One region of the Kitasatospora sp. NEAU-CNBT7 genome, then DNA from elsewhere that is predicted to be linked to it. Evidence: predicted binding sites of a transcription regulator. Region 1 holds the regulator's gene; the other holds the start of a gene.

The links. The regulator HrcA, encoded in region 1, represses chaperone genes, less so after heat shock. The targets are predictions, from matches to a motif close to TTNGCACTCNGNNNNNCNGAGTGCNAA.
Region 2: AC2TEW_RS10505 (FmdB family zinc ribbon protein) is a predicted target of HrcA. The motif match lies at 2,311-2,337, and genes of this name have one in related genera.

The regions. Positions count from the first base shown of each region.
Region 1 covers NZ_JBXQQB010000014.1:134,036-138,440, reverse strand. Annotated here, with positions in the region: gene AC2TEW_RS19935 (16S rRNA (uracil(1498)-N(3))-methyltransferase) at 1-728, opposite strand, end outside; gene dnaJ (molecular chaperone DnaJ) at 886-2,025, opposite strand; gene hrcA (heat-inducible transcriptional repressor HrcA) at 2,097-3,176, opposite strand; gene htpX (zinc metalloprotease HtpX) at 3,408-4,328, shown strand; gene pspAB (PspA-associated protein PspAB) at 4,342-4,405, shown strand, end outside.
Region 2 covers NZ_JBXQQB010000006.1:113,247-117,651, reverse strand. Annotated here, with positions in the region: gene AC2TEW_RS10525 (sigma-70 family RNA polymerase sigma factor) at 1-228, shown strand, start outside; gene AC2TEW_RS10520 (hypothetical protein) at 414-638, shown strand; gene mscL (large conductance mechanosensitive channel protein MscL) at 769-1,185, opposite strand; gene AC2TEW_RS10510 (hypothetical protein) at 1,254-1,571, opposite strand; gene AC2TEW_RS10505 (FmdB family zinc ribbon protein) at 1,960-2,286, opposite strand; gene AC2TEW_RS10500 (MFS transporter) at 2,413-3,714, opposite strand; gene AC2TEW_RS10495 (potassium/proton antiporter) at 4,197-4,405, opposite strand, start outside.

The DNA.
Region 1 (4,405 bases):
CCGAGCAGCAGCGCCCCGGCCGCCACCCCCGCGGTGGAGGTCCGCAGCACCGAGCCGCCGAGCCGGTGCGGGCGGGCGCCGGCCTGCGCGAACGCCGCCAGCTCCTCCGGGGAGACCCCGCCCTCGGGACCGACCACCAGCACGATGTCCCCGGCCGCCGGGAGCTCGGCGGTGGCCAGCGGCTCGGCGCCCTCCTCGTGCAGGACGGCGGCGAGCGCCGCCCGTTCCAGCAGCGGGACCAGCTGACGGGTGGTCACCTGGTCGGCCACCTCGGGGAAGCGCAGCCGTCGGGACTGCTTGCCCGCCTCCCGGGCGGTGGCCCGCCACTTGGCGAGCGCCTTGGCGCCGCGCTCGCCCTTCCACTGGGTGATGCAGCGGGAGGCCGCCCACGGGATCACCACGTCGACGCCGACCTCGGTCATGGTCTCCACCGCCAGCTCGCCGCGGTCGCCCTTGGGCAGCGCCTGCACCACCACGATCCGCGGGCCCGGCTCCGGTTCACGGCGCACCGCCGTCACCGTGACGTCCAGGGCGTCCTTGCCCAGCACGGCCGCCACGGTGCCGTCCAGCCCCAGGCCGAGGCCGTCCGTCAGGGTGAGCGCCTCCCCCGCCGTCAGCCGCTTCACCGCCGCCGCGTGGCGCCCCTCCGGCCCGTCCAGCCGTACCACCGATCCGGGCCCGGCCGCGGCCAGCCGGGCGGTCTCGACGACGAACACGGGCGCGGTCATGGGACGAACCTCCGGTGGGACGGGACGGGGGCCCGGCCTGGGCCGGGCGGGAACGGGAAGCGGTGGAAGGCAGTGGCGCCGGAGCGCGCGACACCCCGCCGGCCCGGACGGGCCTGCGGGGTGTCGCGAGGGTCGGCCGCTCGGGCCTCCCGGCGGCTCAGCGGCCGTTGAAGGCGTCCTTCAGGCGGGAGAACAGCCCCTGCTGGCCCGGCGCGAAGTGGCCGGCCGGCCGCTCCTCGCCGCGCAGCACCGCGAGTCGGCGCAGCAGTTCCTCCTGCTCGGGGTCGAGCTTGGTGGGCGTCTGCACCTCGACATGCACTATCAGGTCGCCGCGGCCGCCGCCGCGCAGGTGGGTGATGCCCCGGCCGTGCAGCGGGATCGACTGGCCGGACTGGGTGCCGGGCCGGATGTCGACCTCCTCCAGCCCGTCCAGGGTCTGCAGCGGCACCTGGGTGCCGAGCGCGGCGGCCGTCATCGGGATGGTGACCGTGCAGTGCAGGTCGTCGCCGCGGCGCTGGAAGGTCGGGTGGCTGGTCTCGGCGATCTCGACGTAGAGGTCGCCGGCCGGGCCGCCGCCGGGGCCGACCTCGCCCTCGCCGGCCAGCTGGATGCGGGTGCCGTTGTCGACACCGGCGGGGATCTTGACGGTGAGGGTGCGGCGGGCGCGGACCCGGCCGTCGCCGGCGCACTCCGGGCAGGGGGTCGGCACCACGGTGCCGAAGCCCTGGCACTGCGGGCAGGGGCGGGAGGTCATGACCTGGCCCAGGAAGGACCGGGTGACCTGGGAGACCTCGCCCTTGCCGCGGCACATGTCACAGGTCTGCGCGGAGGTGCCGGGGGCCGCGCCCTCGCCCGCGCAGGTGGTGCAGGTGACGGCCGTGTCGACCTGGAGCTCCTTGGTGGTGCCGAACGCGGCCTCCTCCAGGGTGATCTCCAGCCGGATCATGGCGTCCTGGCCGCGCCGGGTGCGCGAGCGCGGTCCGCGCTGGCCGCCGGCGGCGCCGAAGAAGGCGTCCATGATGTCGGAGAAGCCGAATCCGGCCGCGCCGAACCCGCCCGCGCCGCCACCGCCGCCGTTCGGCGACAGCGGGTCGCCGCCGAGGTCGTAGACCTGCCGCTTGGAGGGGTCGGAGAGCACCTCGTAGGCGGCGTTGATCTCCTTGAACCGCTCCTGCGTCTTGGGGTCCGGGTTGACGTCCGGGTGCAGTTCGCGCGCGAGGCGCCGGAACGCCTTCTTGATCTCGTCCTGACCCGCGTCACGTCGGACGCCGAGTACCGCGTAGTAGTCCGTGGCCACCAAATGCTCCGGTTTGTTCCGCCTCTAGAAGTGCTTGCGACTGCTGCGCGCCGGCCTGCGGCGCGTGTGTCCTACGACTCGGCCAGGATCTGGCCCACGTACCGTGCCACCGCTCGCACCGCCCCCATTGTGCCCGGGTAATCCATCCGGGTCGGACCGATCACCCCGAGCTTCGCCACGCTCTGGTCGCCCGAACCGTAACCGACCGAGACCACCGAGGTGGAATTGAGCCCCTCGTAGGCGTTCTCGTGGCCGATCCGGACCGTCATCGTGGCGTCCGCCGTCTCACCCAGCAGGCGGAGCAGGACCACCTGCTCCTCGAGGGCCTCCAGCACCGGCTGGATGGTCAGCGGGAAGTCGTGTCCGAAGCGGGTCAGGTTGGCCGTGCCCGCCAGCATGATCCGCTCCTCGTTCTGTTCGGCCAGCGTCTCGAACAGGGTGGCCAGCACCGCGGTGACGGTCGGCCGGTCGGCCGGCTCGAACGCGGCCGGGAGCTCCTCCAGTGCCGTCGGCACCTCGGGCAGCGGGCGGCCGCCGGCCTGGCCGTTCAGCCGGGCCCGCAGGTCCGCCAGCACGGTGTCGCCGACCGGGCCCGGGCAGTCGACCATCCGCTGCTCGACCCGGCCGGTGTTGGTGATCAGGACCAGCATCACCTTGGCCGGCGTCAGCTGGACCAGCTCGATGTGGCGGACCGTGGAACGGGTCAGCGACGGGTACTGGACCACCGCGACCTGCCGGGTGAGCTGCGCGAGCAGCCGTACCGTGCGGGCCACCACGTCGTCCAGGTCGACCGCGCCCTCCAGGAAGTGCCGGATCGCCCGGCGCTCGGGGCTGGTCATCGGCTTGACCTCGGCCAGCCGGTCGACGAAGAGCCGGTAGCCCTTGTCGGTGGGGATCCGGCCGGCGCTGGTGTGGGGCTGCTGGATGAAGCCCTCCTCCTCCAGCGCCGCCATGTCGTTGCGCACGGTCGCCGGGGAGACCCCGAGGCTGTGCCGCTCGACCAGGGCCTTGGAGCCGACCGGCTCCTCGGTGCCCACGTAGTCCTGGACGATCGCCCGCAGCACGGCCAGCCTGCGGTCGTCCAGCGGGCGGGCGGCGGGGCGGGGCTCCACCGCCCGGGACGGCTCGAAGGAACGGGGCTCGTCGACCATGGGCACGCACCTCCGTCTTCGTCCGTTGAGCTGTTGAGTGTCCGATATCTGGCACTCCGGCAGGCAGAGTGCCAGGACCTTACCAGCCAGTGTAAGGCCCGGGTCCGACGGCAGGAACGGGCCGCCCAGGTGATCCTGCCCGCATCGCCGGACGGCACCCGTGGCGCATGGTGCCCGGGGCGGCCGCGAGTGGGAGCATCGGAGGCGAGCGCGACGAGCGAGGGAGTGGCGATGTCGACTTCGGGAGAGCACTCCCGGTTCGCCCCCGACCGGGGGCTGACCGGCCGGATGGTCACCACGATGTTCCTGATCGGCCTGGTCTACGTGGGGTTCACCGGGCTGCTGATCGCACTGCTGCGCGGGGCCTGGCCGCTGATCGTCCTGATCTCCGGCGGCCTGTTCGTGGCGCAGTTCTGGTTCAGCGACAAGATCACCGAGCGGGCGATGGGCGCCCACGAGGTCACCCCCGAGCAGTACCCGCAGCTGCACGGCACCATCGACCGGCTCTGCGCACTGGCCGACATGCCCAAGCCCCGGGTCGCGGTCGCCGTCAACGACATGCCGAACGCCTTCGCCACCGGCCGCAAACCCGAGAAGGCCGTGGTCTGCGTCACCACCGGGCTGCTGCGCCGGCTGGAGCCCGAGGAGCTCGAAGGCGTGCTCGCCCACGAGCTCTCGCACGTCGCCCACCGGGACGTGGCGGTGATGACCGTCGCCGGCTTCCTCGGGGTGCTGGCCGGCGCGATGACCAGGATCGCCCTGTACGGCGGGTTCCTGGGCGGCAACCGCAACAGCAACGACAGCACCGCGGCCATCGCGGCGATCATCATCCCGCTGGTCAGCATCGTGGTCTACGCGATCAGCTTCCTGCTCACCCGGCTGCTCTCGCGCTACCGGGAGCTGGCCGCCGACCGGGCCGCCGCCCAGCTGACCGGCCGGCCGAGCGCGCTGGCCTCCGCACTGACCAAGGTGACCGGGCAGATCGCCGCCATCCCGACCAAGGACCTGCGCCAGGCGCAGCCCTACAACGCCTTCTACTTCGCCCCGGCGCTGAGCGCCCGGGAGGCCGCCACCCAGCTGCTGTCCACCCATCCGTCGCTGGAGCAGCGGCTGGCGCAGCTGGCGAAGATCTCGGCCGAACTCGGCCGGTGACGAGGAGCTGGACGTGGGATTCCTGGACGCACTGTTCGGCCGGACCAAGCCGGTCCGGCCGGACCTTGACCAGCTCT
Region 2 (4,405 bases), on a different contig from region 1:
ATGGTGATGCTCCGCCGCGAGGAGCTGGACACCCTGATCGACCGGCTGGACGACCGGACGGCGTCGATCATCCGGTCCCGGTACGGCATGGAGGACGGCCGCGAGCGGACGCTCACGGAGGTGGGCAAGCAGCACGGGCTGACCCGCGAGCGGATCCGGCAGATCGAGAAGCACGCGCTGGCCGAGCTCAAGAAGATCGCGGACCACGCGGGCTTCGAAGCCGCCTGACCGAAAAGGCAGGCAGGGAAGCAGGCGAGCAGCGAAGCGGTAGCGGGGGGCAGGGAAGCGGGGTTGAGGGCCCCGGTACGGCCACGGCTGTACCGGGGCCGACTGCTGCGCTGCCTGACCCGGCCGGGGCGAGCCGGCACGGCCTAGGCTTGAAGGCGCAGGGACATCACGGGAGGCAGCGGACGATGGGCGAGCAGGACAAGGATCGGGCGGGCGCCCGGGACGGCGGCCGGGGACAGGAACCGCAGACCCCGGCGGCCAGGGCGAAGCTGGTCTTCGCGGACCCGCTGGAGCGGCAGACCAGCGACGACACGGATCAGGGCTGGGGAGAGCGTCCCGGCGGCGGAGAGGGCAGCGGGCGCGGGCTCGACTGGTACCTGAGCCAGCGGCCGCCCCACCACGGGGACTGACCGGCGGAGTCGGGCGCCCGGCGACGTCGCGGTGCGGGGGGCGACGGTCGCGGACGGTACGGGCTCGGAGCGCGGACGGTAAGGAGTTGGCGTGGGCGGGCCCCCGGAGCAGCGGTGGCGCCGCCGGAGGTCAGCGCCGATTGACCAGGGCGTCCCGGATCTCGGTGAGCAGGGCGACCTCCTTGACCTCGGCCTCGGCCGAGACCTCCTCGACGGTCTTCCGCTTGGCGAGGAAGTGGTTCATCGGGAGGATCAGCGCGAAGTAGACGACTGCGGCGACGATCACGAACTGCAGGGCGGCGCTGAGCACCGAGCCCCAGAGGATGAAGATGCCCGAGGTCACGTTGCCCGCGGCATCGACCGTGCACGGGCCCTTCAGGCAGGAGCTGTAGGAAGCCAGATCCTCCGTTCCGAAGAGCCCGACGAGGGGGTTGATGACGCCCTTCACGAAGGCGTTGACCACCGAGGTGAATGCGGCGCCGATCACCACGGCGACGGCGAGGTCCACGACATTGCCGCGGAGCAGGAATTCCTTGAAGCCCTTCATGCTGCGCTGAACGGCGACCGGAGTGCTCGGTTACGGGTGAATGCCCTGCTGCCTGGTTGACGGACGGGTCACCCCGTCGGCGCGTCACCCCGGGTGCAGATCGCCGGACCCGCCGCTGCCGGCCCCGGGGGCGGGCCGTGCCGCAGTGGCCCGACGGTCAGAGCCGTGGCCGCCGCGAGCAGTCCGACGGCCAGGACGCCCGGCCGGAGCCGTACCGCCTGCCGGAGCCGGTGACGGCCGCCGACGCCGCGCCGGATCGGCGGGAAGTCGGGGACCTCCTGCCGCGGCGGCACCTCGGGCGAGGGCGGCGGGGGAGGGGAGTGCCGGGCCGACTGCGGGGTGAGGTGGGTGTGGAGCTCGGTGGTGAGGTGGGCTGCCGTGGTCATGGTCGGGCACCGCCTTCGAGGCTGGATCGGCACCGGCCCGGGGCCGGGCCTGCGGAACTCAGCCTGCGTCCACGCCGGACCCCTGGGAATGCCCGGGCGAATTCCTGTGGACAACCCCGCCCTGTGGATAACTTCCATCCCCCGCAGGGGTGAGTCGAAGGGATGCGTTGACGCCCCTGGCGGCACCGGATCCGGCTCCCGCTCCGGCTGTGGCTCCCGGCTCCGGCGCCCCGCCTCGCGCCCCGTGGCGCCCGGCCCCTCCCCGCCCCGCCGTACGAACGGCGACGGCCCGGTGCCGCCGCATCGCCGCGGCGGCACCGGGCCGTCCTACGTCTTGCGTCACCTCATCCGGACGCGGCGCGCTACCGCAGTCCGCGCTACCGCAGTCTCAGCTCGCGGCCGGCGCGGACGCCGCCGACGAGGACGAGCTCGACGACGACGAGGCGGACGAGCCGCCGACGGCCGGTGCCGAGGAGGTGGAGGAGCCGCTGGTGGACGAGGAGCCGGAGGCCCCGGACGTCACCGAGCTGCTGGACGAGGAGCGGCTGTCGGTCCGGTAGAAACCCGAGCCCTTGAAGACCACACCCACGGCCGAGAAGACCTTGCGGAGCTTCCCCTGGCACTCGGGGCACGTGGTCAGGGCCTCGTCGGTGAACTTCTGCACCGCCTCCAGGCCGGTCCCGCACTCGGTGCACTGGTACTGGTACGTGGGCACTTGCTCTTCCTCCTGCACTTCCCCCTGGCACTCTGGCCTGATGAGTGCTAACGATGGTCAATGATGCGGTATTCCGTTGACTGAGTCCAGCGCTCCGGGCGTGATCCGGGTGTGATCCCGGTCGGATCAGCTCTCCGCCGTGGCGATCTTGGCGGTCTTCGCGGTGAGGCCGCCGCCGCGTGCGACGGTCCGGCTCCGGGTGCCGGGGGCGACCAGCAGCTGCCGCAGGGTGACCAGGCCGACCAGGCCGAGTCCGGCCCCGGCGACCGGGACCAGGAAGCCGGCCGACGGCCCGTGCAGGTCGATCAGCTGGCCGGCCGCGGTCGAGCCGATCGCCAGGCCGAGGCCGATGGCGCCGGTGAGCCAGGTGAACGCCTCGGTCTTGGCGCCGTCCGCGACCAGCGTCTCCACCAGGGTGTACCCGGTGATCAGCGTGGGTGCGATGGCGAGGCCGCAGAACAGTCCGGCGACCGCGAGCGCGGTCAGGCTGGGCATCGCCCACAGCGTGGAGCAGCCGAGGACCAGCAGCGCGTAGCAGATCAGCATCCGCTGCCGGGCCGAGCGCTTCCAGCCGACCAGGCCGTAGAGCACGCCCGCGATCATCGAGCCGCCGGCGAAGATCCCGTAGACGGTGCCGTTGGCGCCGGCCTGTCCGGCCGACTCGGCGAAGGCCGTGACCGAGACCTGCATGGCGCCGAAGACGGTGCCGACGCCCAGGAACGAGGCGGCCAGCAGCCGTACGCCGGGGGAGGCCAGGGCGGAGACCCGCTGGACGCCCTCGACCCGGGGGTGCCGGGCCGGGGCGGTGCGCCGCTGGGCGGCGAAGGCGAGTCCGCCGGCCACGGTCAGCGCGGCCTCCGCGATCAGGCCGGCGGCGGGGGACGCCTGGGTGGCGATCGCGGTGGCCAGGACCGGGCCGATCACGAACGTGAACTCGTCGGTGACCGACTCGAAGGCGAAGGCTGTGTTGAGCATGGCCGGCCGGTCGGACAGGCGGCCGACCCAGCGGGCCCGGACCATCGCGCCGATCTGCGGCACGCTGGCACCGGCCGGCGCGGCGGCCAGGAACAGCGTCCAGACCGGGGCGTGCCCGAGGGCCAGTGCGATCAGGGCGCCGACCGAGACCGCGTGCACGGCGATGCTGGGCAGCAGGACCGCGGCCTGGCCGTAGCGGTCGGCCAGCCGGCCGGTCTGCGGGCCGACGAGGGCCTGCGCGACGGCGGAGACCGCCGCGACGGCGCCGGCCGTGCCGTACGAGCCGTGGGTCTGGAAGACCAGCAGCACGATGCCCAGGCTGAGCATCGCGTAGGGCAGCCGGGCGGCGAAGGCCGGGGTCAGGAACGTCCAGGCGCCGGGGGTGCGGAGCAGCGCTCCGTAGCCCGCCCGGGCGGGGGTGTCGGGGCTTTCGACCGTTCGGCGGGCCGTCACGGTCGGTCCTTCCTGCTGCCTGGTAGCGCGGAACAGGGCAGGGAAGAGCCCCGACGGCGCCGAGAGTCGTCCTCTCGCGCGTCGACCGGGGTAGATACCGGGTCCGGCTGGCCAGATCGTGGAAGCGGGGGCCAGAGAAGCTCAGTTCAACTGCGGACCGCGGCCGCCGAGCGGTCGCGCCAACTCTGCTTCAGGCAGATGTTGCGGGTGGTTCAGTCTTGAAAACGAAAACGCTGATAACGCCTATATACCTTCATCCTAGCGGGTCATGGCAAGCCCCAGCTGGTAACGGAAGGTGAACAGCGGCACACCCCTGCCGTTCCGACCCGTACGGCCCCCGCGCCCGTTGGGTCCCCCGCCGCACCACGGCCCCCGCGCCCCTTGGGTCCCCCGCCGCACCACGGCCCCCGCGCCCCTTGGCTCCCCCGCCGCACCACGGCCCCCGCGCCCCTTGGGCCGCCCGCCGCATCACGGCCCCCGGGCTACCCGTCCGCCTGCCGCCCGCGCAGCCAGCCGGCCAGTTTGCCGCCCTTGTCCACGGCCCGCAGCCGCCGTTCCGCGGCCTCGCTGACCTCCTCGGTGGTGACCACCAGCAGCTCGTCCCCGGCGCGCAGCACGGTGGCCCGCTCCGGTACGAAGCTGGCGCCGTCGCGCACCACCAGGGTCACGGCGGCGCCCTTGGGCAGCCGCA